One region of the Streptomyces sp. NPDC014764 genome, then DNA from elsewhere that is predicted to be linked to it. Evidence: riboswitches for the same ligand, from Rfam matches in the RefSeq annotation. Region 1 holds a riboswitch; each other region holds the start of a gene.
The links. A riboswitch is a leader RNA that binds a small molecule or an ion and turns the genes downstream of it on or off. The one in region 1 is predicted to bind thiamine pyrophosphate.
Positions count from the first base shown of each region.

Region 2: it holds a riboswitch for thiamine pyrophosphate, as region 1 does, so the genes downstream of both, ACF1AG_RS27585 (thiamine ABC transporter substrate binding subunit) here and thiC (phosphomethylpyrimidine synthase ThiC) in region 1, are expected to answer to the same signal.
Region 3: it holds a riboswitch for thiamine pyrophosphate, as region 1 does, so the genes downstream of both, thiO (glycine oxidase ThiO) here and thiC (phosphomethylpyrimidine synthase ThiC) in region 1, are expected to answer to the same signal.

Region 1 is NZ_JBIBXY010000004.1:474,474-478,585, reverse strand. It holds gene ACF1AG_RS14070 (VWA domain-containing protein) at 1-22, opposite strand, end outside; gene thiC (phosphomethylpyrimidine synthase ThiC) at 453-2,249, opposite strand; TPP riboswitch at 2,242-2,431, opposite strand; gene ACF1AG_RS14060 (YibE/F family protein) at 2,504-4,075, shown strand.
Region 2 is NZ_JBIBXY010000015.1:92,553-96,664, reverse strand. It holds gene ACF1AG_RS27590 (iron ABC transporter permease) at 1-570, opposite strand, end outside; gene ACF1AG_RS27585 (thiamine ABC transporter substrate binding subunit) at 621-1,709, opposite strand; TPP riboswitch at 1,789-1,894, opposite strand; gene rlmN (23S rRNA (adenine(2503)-C(2))-methyltransferase RlmN) at 1,919-3,025, opposite strand; gene ACF1AG_RS27575 (hypothetical protein) at 3,196-3,729, opposite strand.
Region 3 is NZ_JBIBXY010000001.1:187,861-191,972, forward strand. It holds gene ACF1AG_RS00835 (Rv2175c family DNA-binding protein) at 1-119, opposite strand, end outside; gene ACF1AG_RS00840 (NAD(P)/FAD-dependent oxidoreductase) at 188-1,423, opposite strand; TPP riboswitch at 1,519-1,630, shown strand; gene thiO (glycine oxidase ThiO) at 1,628-2,794, shown strand; gene thiS (sulfur carrier protein ThiS) at 2,791-3,012, shown strand; gene ACF1AG_RS00855 (thiazole synthase) at 3,015-3,809, shown strand; gene pknB (Stk1 family PASTA domain-containing Ser/Thr kinase) at 3,966-4,112, shown strand, end outside.

The DNA of each region.
Region 1 (4,112 bases):
TGCTCATCGCCCACACAACCATGGCCCCAGTCTGCCGACCCCGACGGAAATGCACGAGATGACCCACGGCCCCCCGCCCTGGCGCCCGCACCTTCACAGTCCGGGCCCCTCACGGCGACGGTCGAGCCCTTCGACGCTGGTGGGGCTGTGAGCGCAAGGCCGGCAGCCTGAGGTGATCGTCAGGACCCGCCAGGCTCTCGCCGGCAGGTGCCGCACCACATGGACAACTCGAACGCGGGCTTCCCTTCGAGTACCGGCAACCTGCGACGGTGCCCCGTTCCGCCTTCGTGCAGTTCCGTCTCGAAGCGCAGTCTCGCCTCGGGTCCGGGAACTCCAAGTCTGCGGGGCTCGCCCACGATCATGTCTCTCACCCGCACGACCGTAAGACGACACCGCCCCGCCGTCGGGGACCGGGTGGCCACGCTCAGCGGCGGAGCCACCCGGTCACGCGCTCAGTCCGCGATCGGCAGATACACCCGGTTTCCCGCCTCCGCGAACTCGCGGGACTTCTGGGCCATGCCCTCCTCGATCTCCGTGCGGCTGCCGCCGTGCTCACGGCGAATGTCCTGGGAGATCTTCATCGAGCAGAACTTCGGCCCGCACATGGAGCAGAAGTGGGCCGTCTTCGCCGGCTCCGCCGGGAGGGTCTCGTCGTGGAACTCACGGGCCGTGTCCGGGTCGAGGGCCAGGTTGAACTGGTCCTCCCACCGGAACTCGAAGCGCGCGTCGGACAGCGCGTCGTCCCACTCCTGCGCGCCCGGATGCCCCTTGGCGAGGTCGGCCGCATGGGCCGCGATCTTGTAGGTGATCACGCCGGTCTTCACGTCGTCCCGGTTGGGCAGCCCCAGGTGCTCCTTGGGCGTGACGTAGCAGAGCATGGCCGTGCCCCACCAGGCGATCATCGCGGCGCCGATGCCCGAGGTGATGTGGTCGTACGCGGGCGCGACGTCCGTCGTGAGCGGACCGAGCGTGTAGAACGGCGCCTCCTCGCAGATCTCCTGCTGGAGGTCGATGTTCTCCTTGATCTTGTGCATCGGGACATGTCCCGGGCCCTCGATCATGGTCTGCACGTCGTGCCGCTTCGCGATCCGGTTCAGTTCGCCCAGCGTGCGCAGCTCCGCGAACTGCGCCTCGTCGTTGGCGTCCGCGATGGACCCCGGCCGCAGACCGTCGCCGAGCGAGTACGTCACGTCGTACGCGGCGAGGATCTCGCACAGCTCCTCGAAGTGCTCGTACAGGAACGACTCCTTGTGGTGCGCCAGACACCACGCCGCCATGATCGACCCGCCGCGCGAGACGATGCCCGTCTTGCGGTTGGCGGTGAGCGGCACGTACGCGAGCCGGACGCCGGCGTGGACCGTCATGTAGTCCACGCCCTGCTCGGCCTGCTCGATGACCGTGTCCTTGTAGATCTCCCAGGTCAGCTCCTCGGCCTTGCCGTCGACCTTCTCCAGCGCCTGGTAGAGCGGCACGGTGCCGATGGGGACGGGGGAGTTGCGCAGCACCCACTCGCGGGTGGTGTGGATGTTGCGGCCGGTGGAGAGGTCCATGACCGTGTCGGCACCCCAGCGGGTCGCCCAGGTCATCTTCTCCACCTCCTCCTCGATGGAGGACGTGACAGCCGAGTTGCCGATGTTGGCGTTGACCTTCACCAGGAACCGCTTGCCGATGATCATCGGCTCGATCTCCGGGTGGTTGACGTTGGCGGGCAGCACCGCGCGGCCCGCCGCGATCTCCTCGCGGACCACCTCGGGGGAGACGTTCTCCCGGATCGCCACGAACTCCATCTCGGGCGTGATCTCACCCCGGCGCGCGTACGCCAGCTGCGTGACGGCCTTCCCTTCGCGGCCCCGGCGCGGCAGCCGCGGCCGGCCGGGGAAGACCGCGTCGAGGTTGCGCAGTCCCCCGCGCGGCGAGGTGTGCTTGATCCCGTCGTCCTCGGGACGGACGGGACGGCCCGCGTACTCCTCGGTGTCGCCGCGGGCGACGATCCAGTTCTCGCGCAGCGGGGCCAGTCCCCGGCGGACGTCGGTGTCGACGAGTGGATCGGTGTACGGGCCCGATGTGTCGTACAGGGTGACCGACTGCCCGTTGGTGAGGTGCACCTGACGGACCGGCACCCGCAGGTCGGGGCGGCTGCCCTCGACGTACGCCTTGTGCCAGCCGATGGACTTCCCGGCCTCCGCGGCCTCCGACGTCTCCGTCGGGTTCTGCGTGGAGGCAGACGTGCGTGCGTCCTTGTTGGTCATGAGACCTACTCCCTACGCCGGCATTACCCGGTAACAGGTTCGGCGGTCGACGCAGCGGTTTCCGTCTGGGGACGTCCCGTGTGAAACATCACCCGCTGTCGGTGATGTTTCACGTGGAACATCGCTGGGACGGAGGTCAGCGCCCTCTCAGCCCGGTGCTCCGAGCTCCCGCGTGTACAAAAGGTGCCTCCACGCTAGCGTCATTTCTGGCGCGCTGAACAGAGGGCCCCCCTCCTTCTTGCGATGATCGGTCGGTGACCTCGAACTCTCCGCCTCCGTACCCGCCGTCCGAGCCACCGCACGGTGCCGACGCCCAGCCCGGGCACGGCCCCGGGCAGTGGCACGGGCACGGTCCCGGGCAGGGACGCACGGGATCGCACGAACACACCGGTTCGCACCGGCGCTCGGCCACGCCAGGGACGCCGGGTGATCCCCCGCCCGCCACGAGCGGGCACGACCACGGCCAGGGTCATGCTCCGGTCCACAGTTACGGGCACAGCCACAGTCACGGCCCGGCCGCCCCCGTGTCCCGCCATCTCCGCAAGGTCATCGCCGCGGTTCTCATCCCGTTCACCGCGGCGGTCCTCGTCGGCCTGGCCGTGCTGTGGCCGGGTGGCGCCCCCGCCCACGAACGCACGGGCGTCGGCTTCGACCGCCAGACGCAGCAGGCCACGGTCACCGAGGTGGTCGCGGTGGACTGCGCCGCCGCGAACCCGTCTGCCGGCGTCCCGACCGGTGACACCTCCACCGCCGAGGGCTCCTCGGCCCAGCAGCAGGCGAACGGCACCTGCAAGAAGGCGACTATCCGGGTCGACACCGGCGAGGACAAGGGCCGGACGTTCACCGAGATCGTGCAGCCGGACCAGTCACGGCAGTTGAGCGAGGGCCAGGGGGTCGTCGTCGCCTACGAGCCCTCGGCGCCGGAGGACCTCCAGTACTCGGTCGCCGACGTGAACCGCCGCTTCCCGCTGGCGCTGCTGGCCGGTGTCTTCGCGCTCGCCGTGGTGGCCGTGGGCCGGCTGCGGGGCCTCATGGCGCTGGTCGCGCTGGCGGTCAGCTTCCTGGTGCTCAACTTCTTCATCCTGCCGGCGATCCTTCAGGGCTCGAACCCGCTGGTCGTGGCGGTGGTGGGAGCGAGCCTGATCATGCTGCTCGCGCTGTACCTCTGTCACGGGCTGTCGGCCCGCACGTCGGTGGCGGTGCTCGGCACCCTGGTCTCGTTGCTGTTGATCGGCGTCCTGGGATCGGTGTTCATCGGCTGGTCGGCCCTCACCGGCAACACCGACGACAACACCGGCCTGATCCACGGCCTCTATCCCGGCATCGACATGAGCGGCCTGCTGCTCGCGGGCGTCATCATCGGCTCGCTCGGCGTCCTGGACGACGTGACGGTCACCCAGACGTCCGCCGTGTGGGAACTGCACGAGGCCAACCCGGCGATGGGCCGCCGCGCGCTGTACCGCGCGGGCATCCGCATCGGCCGCGACCACATCGCGTCCGTGGTCAACACCCTCGTCCTCGCCTATGCGGGCGCGGCACTGCCGCTCCTGCTGTTGTTCTCCGTGGCGCAGAGCAGTGTGGGGACGGTCGCCAACAGCGAACTGGTCGCGGAGGAGATCGTGCGCACGCTGATCGGTTCGATCGGCCTGGTGGCCTCGGTACCGGTGACCACGGCCCTGGCCGCGCTGGTCGTGTCGGCGGACCGCCCGGCGGACCGCGCCCCGGTACCCGGGCAGACGGCGACGCACGACCAGGCCGTCGGCCGTGCGCCCGAACCCCGGCCCGCCATGGCGCGCGGCGGACGCGGCCGCCGCCGCAAACGCTGACCCTCCCGCCCACGGGCGGAGGGCCGGGGGCGGGCCG
Region 2 (4,112 bases), on a different contig from region 1:
GAAGACCATCAGCGCGGCGGCGGCCACGGCGGGCGCGAGCGCCGGGAGGGTGACCGTGCGCCAGGCGGTGAGGCGGGAGGCGCCGAGCATCCGCGCGGCCTCCTCCTGCCGCGGGTCGAGCTGCGCCCACAGCCCGCCCACGGTGCGGACGACCACGGCGTAGTTGAAGAAGACGTGTGCGAGGAGGATCGCCCAGACGGTGGTGTCCAGGCGCACGCCCCACAGCTCGTCCAGCAGCCCGCCGCGTCCGACGAGCGCCATGAACGCCGTGCCGACGACGACCGTCGGCAGCACGAACGGCACGGTGATCACCGCGCGCAGCACCTGTCTGCCGGGGAAGTCGAAGCGGGCCAGGGCGTAGGCGCCGGGCAGGGCGATCACCAGGGTGAGGGCCGTGGAGAGGAGCGCCTGCCAGGTGGTGAACCACAACACCTGGCGGATGTCGGACTGGGCGAGCACGTCCGCGATCCGCCCGGGCTGCCAGCCGCCCTCGGACTTCAGCCCTCGGGCGACGATCGCGGCGACCGGGTAGGCGAAGAAGACGGCGAAGAACGCGGCCGGCACGGCCATGAGACCGAGCCGGGCCGCGTTCCGGCGCCACCATCCGGGCCGCTGCGGGGTCACTTCAGTACGAGCGAGGTCCACGACTTGACCCACTGGTCACGGTTCTCGGCGATCTTCGCCGCGTCCATGGTCCGCGGCTCCTCGGCCTGCGGCCCGAACTTCACGAACTCCTCCGGCACCTGGGCGCCCTCACGCACCGGGTAGACGAACATGTTGAGCGGCATGTCCTCCTGGAAGGTCTTGCCGGCCATGAAGTCCAGCAGCGCCTTGCCGCCCTCGGGGTTCTCGGCTTTGCTCAGCAGGCCCGCGTACTCGACCTGCCGGAAACAGGTGCCCTCGGCGACGCCGGTGGGCGCCGTGTCGGGCCGCGGGTCGGCGTAGATCACCTCGGCCGGCGGCGAGGAGGCGTACGACACGACGAGCGGGCGGTCCGCCTTGGCCTCCTTGCCTCCGGCCGATCCGGAGAACTCCTCGTTGTACGCCTGCTCCCAGCCGTCGACGACCTTGACTCCGTTGTCCTTGAGCTTCTCCCAGTAGCTCTCCCACCCCTTGTCCCCGTACTCGGCGGCGGTGCCGAGCAGGAAGCCGAGGCCGGGCGAGGAGGTGGCGGCGTTCTCGACGACGAGGAGGTCCTTGTAAGCGGGCTTGACCAGGTCGTCGAAGGTCTTCGGCGGGGTCAGCTCCTTCTTCTCGAACCATGCCTTGTCGTAGTTGACGCAGACGTCACCGGTGTCGACGGGGGTGACCCGGTGCTTGTCCTCGTCGACCCGGTACTCGGGCAGGATCAGGTCGGAGTCCTTGGCCTCGTAGGGCTGGAAGAGGCCGTTGTCGAGGGCGCGGGACAGCAGGGTGTTGTCGACGCCGAAGAAGACGTCCCCCTGGGGGTTGTCCTTGGTCAGGATCGCCTTGTTCACGGCCTGCCCGGCGTCGCCGTCCTCAAGGACCTTGAGCTTGTAGCCGGACTGCTTCTCGAAGGCGGCGACGACGTCCTCGGACACGGCCCACGAGTTGTGACTGACGAGGGTCACCGTCTTGGAGCCCTCGCCGCTGCCGCCGCCGTCGGTCCCGCCGGACGACCCGCAGGCGGACAGCGTGACGAGCCCCAGCCCGACGGCCAGGACGGTGACCTTCTTGGTGATGCCCACTTGATTCCTCCTGGAGTGACCAGGAAGAGACGCGGCCCTGCCTGGATCCCCGGTCGGGGACCCGGGCAGGGCGCAACAGCTCGAGTGATGACCGATCTCCCTACCCAGAATGACCTGGGCCAGGTTCGGAGGGTCTGCGGCCGGTGCCGCACTCTCAGCGCTGTGGCGCTCCCCTGTCGGAATATGCAGATGTGTTGACGCCGGTCAGACTACCGCTCGGTGGCGGCGAGCTGACCACACGCCCCGTCGATCTCCTGACCACGGGTGTCCCGGATCGTCACCGGCACACCGTGCGCGGCGATCGCCTCGACGAACGCCTTCTCGTCCTCGGGCCGCGACGCGGTCCACTTGGAGCCGGGCGTCGGGTTGAGCGGGATGAGGTTGACGTGCACGGGACGCCCCTTGAGGAGCCGCCCGAGCCGGTCACCGCGCCAGGCCTGGTCGTTGATGTCCCGGATCAGCGCGTACTCGATGGACAGCCGGCGCCCGGACTTCGCCGCGTACTCGAACCCGGCGTCGAGCACCTCGCGCACCTTCCACCGCGTGTTCACGGGGACGAGGGTGTCGCGGAGCTCGTCGTCGGGGGCGTGCAGCGAGATGGCCAGCCGGCACTTGAAGCCCTCGTCGGAGAAGCGGTGGATGGCCGGGACGAGGCCCACCGTCGAGACGGTGATGCCGCGCTGCGACAGGCCGAGGCCGTCGGGCTCCGGGTCGGTGAGGCGACGGATGGCGCCGACGACGCGGTTGTAGTTGGCGAGGGGCTCGCCCATGCCCATGAACACGATGTTGCTGAGCCGCGCGGGCCCGCCGGGCACCTCGCCCTCGCGGAGCGCCCGCATGCCGTCGACGATCTGGTGCACGATCTCGGCGGTGGACAGGTTCCGGTCCAGCCCCGCCTGCCCGGTCGCACAGAACGGGCAGTTCATGCCGCAGCCGGCCTGCGAGCTGATGCACATGGTGACCCGGTCCGGGTACCGCATCAGCACGGACTCGACGAGCGTCCCGTCGAACAGCTTCCACAGCGTCTTGCGGGTCGTCCCCTGGTCGGTCGACAGGTGCCGCACGACGCTCATCAGCTCGGGAAGCAGCGCTTCCTGCAGCTTGCCGCGCGAACCGGCGGGGATGTCGGTCCACTGCTCCGGATCGTGCGCGTACCGCGCGAAGTAGTGCTGCGAGAGCTGCTTGGCACGGAACGGCTTCTCACCGACCGCGACAACCGCCTCCTTGCGCTCGGCAGGCGTGAGATCGGCAAGATGCCGCGGCGGCTTCTTGGCTCCGCGCGGCGCGACGAATGTAAGTTCTCCGGGCTTAGGCATGGCTGTACCAGTGTCGCAGATCATCCCCGGGCGCCCAGGCCAGAGCGGGGTGGGGGTGGTCACCCGTGGGTGCCGACTGTCAGCGTTGGTCGGCCTCGGACGGCCCAGGGACGGCCCAGGACTCAGTGAGTCCCCGACCGCCTGTGTGCAAGCAGCGGCGCCACCGCCCTTCACTCCACCTGCACGGGAGCGATCGGGAGCTGCTCCCTGTAGGGCCAAGTGAACGTGCGGTCTGGTTCGAGGTGGGCGTCCCCCCAGTGGATGGCATGGATGCCGTTCTTTACGTCGGCCGTGAAGAACACACAGACCAGCCGGGTGCAAGCTCCCAGCTCCTCGAACGCCTCGTGCAGCCCCAGATACTCCTCGGTCGCCAGATCCTCATCGACATCGAATAGGGCCTCCGGGGGCTGCGGCCCGTGCGCCCGGAGCAGCCGATGCCGAGTGGGCGACGCATTGGCGGGCAATCGGGCTCGGTCCAACGGCCTCGGCCTGTCCGAGTACCGGTACGGGAAGAGTGCGTGATCGTTGATCACCGCGTACTCGTATCCGCGCACGTCTCGCACGGCTTCCCCCAGCTCCCGAGCCGTTTCCGCCAGGTTCTCGCGCACCAGGCCCGCAAGGGCGACACCGTACGGACTCCGCTTCTTCAACCCTGCGGCAAGATGCGCGGCGTGAGCCTTCCCATGCGCCTTGGCGAGCTGCACCGGGACAGCAGCCGCAAGCGCGCCGGCATGCCGCCCAAACCGCTCGACAGCCCAGGCCGACGGCCCTGCCGGATAGCCACCTAACACCGACACGCAGCGTCCCCCTCCCCCTGGTCCTCGCTTCTGAACTGTGTGACACGTACACGAAGGGCGCACAAGGGAGCGATCCGGCCAGGGCGCGGTCAGGATTCCTTCGCTCCGGCGAGCGTTCGTCACATCGAAGAGGGCAGCGCGAGCAAGAAACACGATGAGGCTGCGGGACGGCGAGATTCCGGAGGAACCCAATCCGGCGTATCAAATCAAACACTCGTTTGAATTCAACCCTTCCCGAGACAGCGACCTCGAGGAGATTCAAACGTTAGTTCGTATTACTGGAGACCTCG
Region 3 (4,112 bases), on a different contig from region 1:
TGGCCCTCCTTGACCAGCTGCCGGACGCGCGTCACCTCGACGCCGAACTTCTCGGCGATGTCGGGGAGGGTGAGCCAGGCGGGGACGAGAGCATCGATCTTTGCGTCAATCTCGGTCACGGGACAAGCCTGCCACCTGCCGCCGACAGTCGGAAGTCAGCCCCGTCCCAGCGCGTGGGCGAGTCGGTTCAGACCGTCGCCGACTTCAGCGGCCGCGCCGGGTCCGCGACCCGGTCCGGGTCCAGCGCGGCGCCCGACTCGATCAGCCGCCGCCCCTGCGCCAGGTCCCGGGGCCGCCCCACCGCGAGCAGCGCGGCCAGCCGGTCCCCGCGCAGCCAGCACACGCTCCACGCCGGGCCGGCCGGGTCGCCGCGCCACACCGTGCGATCGGCGTCCGCGTGGTGCCCGGCGTACTGCACGAACCGCCCGAACTGCTCGGACCAGAAGTACGGCACCGGGTCGTACACCACACCGCCCCCGTCCCCGTCGACGATGTTCGCGGCGACCGTGCGCGGCCCCTGGAGGGCGTTGTCCCAGTGGTGGACGAGGAGCCGCTCGCCGTAGCGGGCGGACGGGAACGACGCGCAGTCGCCGACCGCGTACACGTCGGGCAGTGAGGTCGCCAGGTGGGCGTCGGCGACGACCTCGCCGTGCGTGCCGAGGACGATCCCGGATCCGGCCAGCCAGGCGGTGGAGGGGCGGGCGCCGATGCCGACGACAACCGCGCCCGCGGGCAGCCGGGTGCCGTCGTCGAGGAGCACGGCGCCGGGCTCGACGCGCGCCACGCGCGCGTGGGTGCGCAGCGCGACGCCGGCCTCCGGGTACCAGACGGTCATCGGCGCGGCCACCTCCGCGGGCAGCACGCCCGCCAGCGGCCGTTCCTCGGCCTCCACGACGGTGACCGCGCAGCCCGCCTCCCGGGCGGCCGTGGCGAACTCGGCTCCGATCCAGCCGGCGCCGACGACCACGATGTCGTGCCGGCCGGCGAGCACCGGCCGCAGCCGTTCGGCGTCGTCCAGGGTGCGCAGCAGGTGCACGCCCGGCACGCCCTCCGCGCCGGGCAGCCGCAGCGGTTCCGCGCCGGTGGCGATCACCAGCACGTCGTACGGGACGGGCCCGGCCTCGGTGTCCAGCTCGTGGTCGCCGGGGCGCAGTCCGGTCACCTCGCAGCCCAGCCGCAGCTCGATCCCGAGCTCCTCGAAGTCCACGTCGAAGGCGGAGCTCTCGGCGGTGCCCAGCAGCACCGCCTTGGACAACGGCGGCCGGTCGTACGGCTGATGGGGCTCCGCGCCGATCAGCGTCACCTCGCCGGTGAAGCCCCGCTCCCGCAGCGCCACCGCGGTCTGCACGCCCGCCATGCCCGCGCCCGCCACCACCACCCGGCGCGGCGCGGCCCCTCCCGGTTCCTGCGTCTGCTCGCTCACCCGCTCACCATAGACACCCGTGCCCGCCGCACCGGACCGCTGCCGCGCGGGGTCCCTTACGGGCACGGCGCGGCGCGGGCTAGGGTGGCTCGCGTACACGCACTCGCGGGAGCCCGGACGGACCGGGCTGAGAGGGAGGCTGGCGGCCTCCGACCGTACGAACCTGATCCGGGTCATGCCGGCGAAGGGAGGGGCTGGACGCCCATGTCGCCCACGCGTACCTCAGACGTCCTCGTCGTCGGGGGCGGGATCATCGGTCTGGTGACGGCCTGGCGGGCCGCGCAGGCCGGTCTCGCCACGACGGTCGTGGACCCCGATCCGGGCGGGGGCGCCGCCCGGGTGGCGGCCGGGATGCTGGCCGCCGTCACCGAACTGCACCACGGCGAGCAGACGCTGCTCGGCCTCAACCTGGCCTCGGCCCGCCGCTACCCCGACTTCGCGGCCGAGCTGTCCGACTGCACCGGCCAGGACCTCGGCTACCGCCGCTGCGGCACCCTCGCCGTGGCGCTGGACGCCGACGACCGCGCCCATCTGCGGGAGCTGCACGCCCTGCACGAGCGTTCCGGACTTGACTCGCAGTGGCTGACCGGGCGGGAGTGCCGGCGCCTGGAGCCGATGCTCGCGCCGGGTGTGCGCGGCGGGCTGCGGGTCGACGGCGACCACCAGATCGACCCGCGCCGGCTGGCGTCCGCGCTGCTCACCGCCTGCGAGCGGGCCGGTGTCACGCTCCACCGCGCCTGGGCGGAGCGGCTCGTCGTCACGGGCGACCGCGCGACCGGCGTGGTCACGGCGGACGGCGGCGAGCTGGGCGCGGGCCAGGTGGTGCTGGCCGGCGGCAGCTGGAGCGGGCGGCTGGCGGGCGTCCCCGCGGAGGTGCTGCCTCCGGTGCGTCCGGTGAAGGGGCAGGTGTTGCGCCTGACCATGCCGGACCGCCCCGAGCCGTTCCTGAGCCGCACGGTGCGGGCGGTGGTGCGCGGCAGCCACGTCTACCTGGTGCCGCGCGAGAGCGGCGAGCTGGTGATCGGCGCGACCAGCGAGGAGATGGGCTGGGACACCACCGTCACGGCGGGTGGCGTCTACGAGCTGCTGCGCGACGCCCATGAGCTGGTCCCCGGCATCACCGAGCTGCCGCTGACCGAGACGATCGCCGGTCTGCGCCCCGGCTCCCCCGACAACGCGCCGCTGCTCGGCCCGACCCGCCTCGACGGGCTGCTGCTGGCCACCGGGCACCACCGCAACGGCGTGCTGCTGACGCCCGTCACCGGCGACGCCATGGCGCGGCTGCTGACCGGCGGCGGGTTGCCCTCCGAGGTCCTCCCCTTCACCCCCCGGCGCTTCGGCGCCCCCGTCCTCGCGGAGCAGTCCGTATGAACGACCCGGTCACCACGGTCACCGTCACCGTCAACGGCGAGAGCCGTCAGGTCCCGCCCGGCACGGCCCTCGACCTCGTGGTGAGGTCGCTCACCGCGGCGCCCTCCGGGGTGGCCGCCGCCCTCAACGAAACCGTCGTCCCGCGCGCGCAGTGGCCCGCCACCCCCCTGTCCGAAGGGGACCGGGTGGAGGTCCTCACCGCCGTCCAAGGAGGCTGACCATGGCCGACGATCCCCTCGTCCTCGGCGGGCGGACCTTCACGTCCCGGCTCGTCATGGGCACCGGCGGGGCGCCGAGCCTCGACGTGCTGGAGCGGGCGCTGGTGGCGTCCGGCACCGAGCTGACGACCGTCGCGATGCGGCGGGTCGACCCCTCGGTGCAGGGGTCGGTGCTGTCGGTGCTCAGGAAGCTGGGCGTGGAGGTACTGCCGAACACGGCCGGCTGCTTCACCGCCGGTGAGGCCGTGCTCACCGCGCGCCTGGCCCGGGAGGCGCTGGGCACGGACCTGGTGAAGCTGGAGGTCGTGGCGGACGAGCGCACCCTGCTGCCGGACCCGGTGGAGCTGCTGGACGCGGCGGAGACGCTGGTCGACGACGGGTTCACGGTGCTGCCGTACACCAACGACGACCCGGTGCTGGCGCGGAAGCTGGAGGACGTGGGCTGCGCGGCGGTGATGCCGCTGGGCTCGCCGATCGGCTCCGGCCTCGGCATCCGCAACCCGCACAACTTCGAGCTGATCGTGGAGCGCGCGGGCGTGCCGGTGATCCTGGACGCCGGGGCCGGCACGGCGTCGGACGCGGCGCTGGCGATGGAGCTGGGGTGCGCGGGCGTGATGCTGGCGTCCGCCGTGACCCGCGCCCAGGAGCCGGTGCTGATGGCGTCCGCGATGCGCGCCGCGGTGGAGGCGGGCCGGCTCGCGCGGCGGGCGGGACGCATCCCCCGGCGCCACTTCGCGCAGGCGTCCTCGCCGGTCGAGGGCCGGGCGGAGCTGGACCCGGAACGGCCCGCGTTCTGACGGCGGACGGCGGCATCGCGGCCCGCACGAGGATGCCGTCACAGGGCCCGCGTCCCGGCTTCGACCGGGACGCGGTCGGGTAACACAGGTCACAGGTCCGCTCCAACGGCGGTTGAACGGGCCGGGGCTGTCCTCGCGGACTCGTAGACTCGCTGCGTGGACACGACCCTTCAGGACCCGCTGGTCGGGCAGGTGCTCGACGGCCGTTACCGCGTCGAGGCGCGGATCGCCGTCGGCGGGATGGCCACGGTCTACCGGGCCCTGGACACCCGCCTCGACCGCATCCTCGCGCTCAAGGTGATG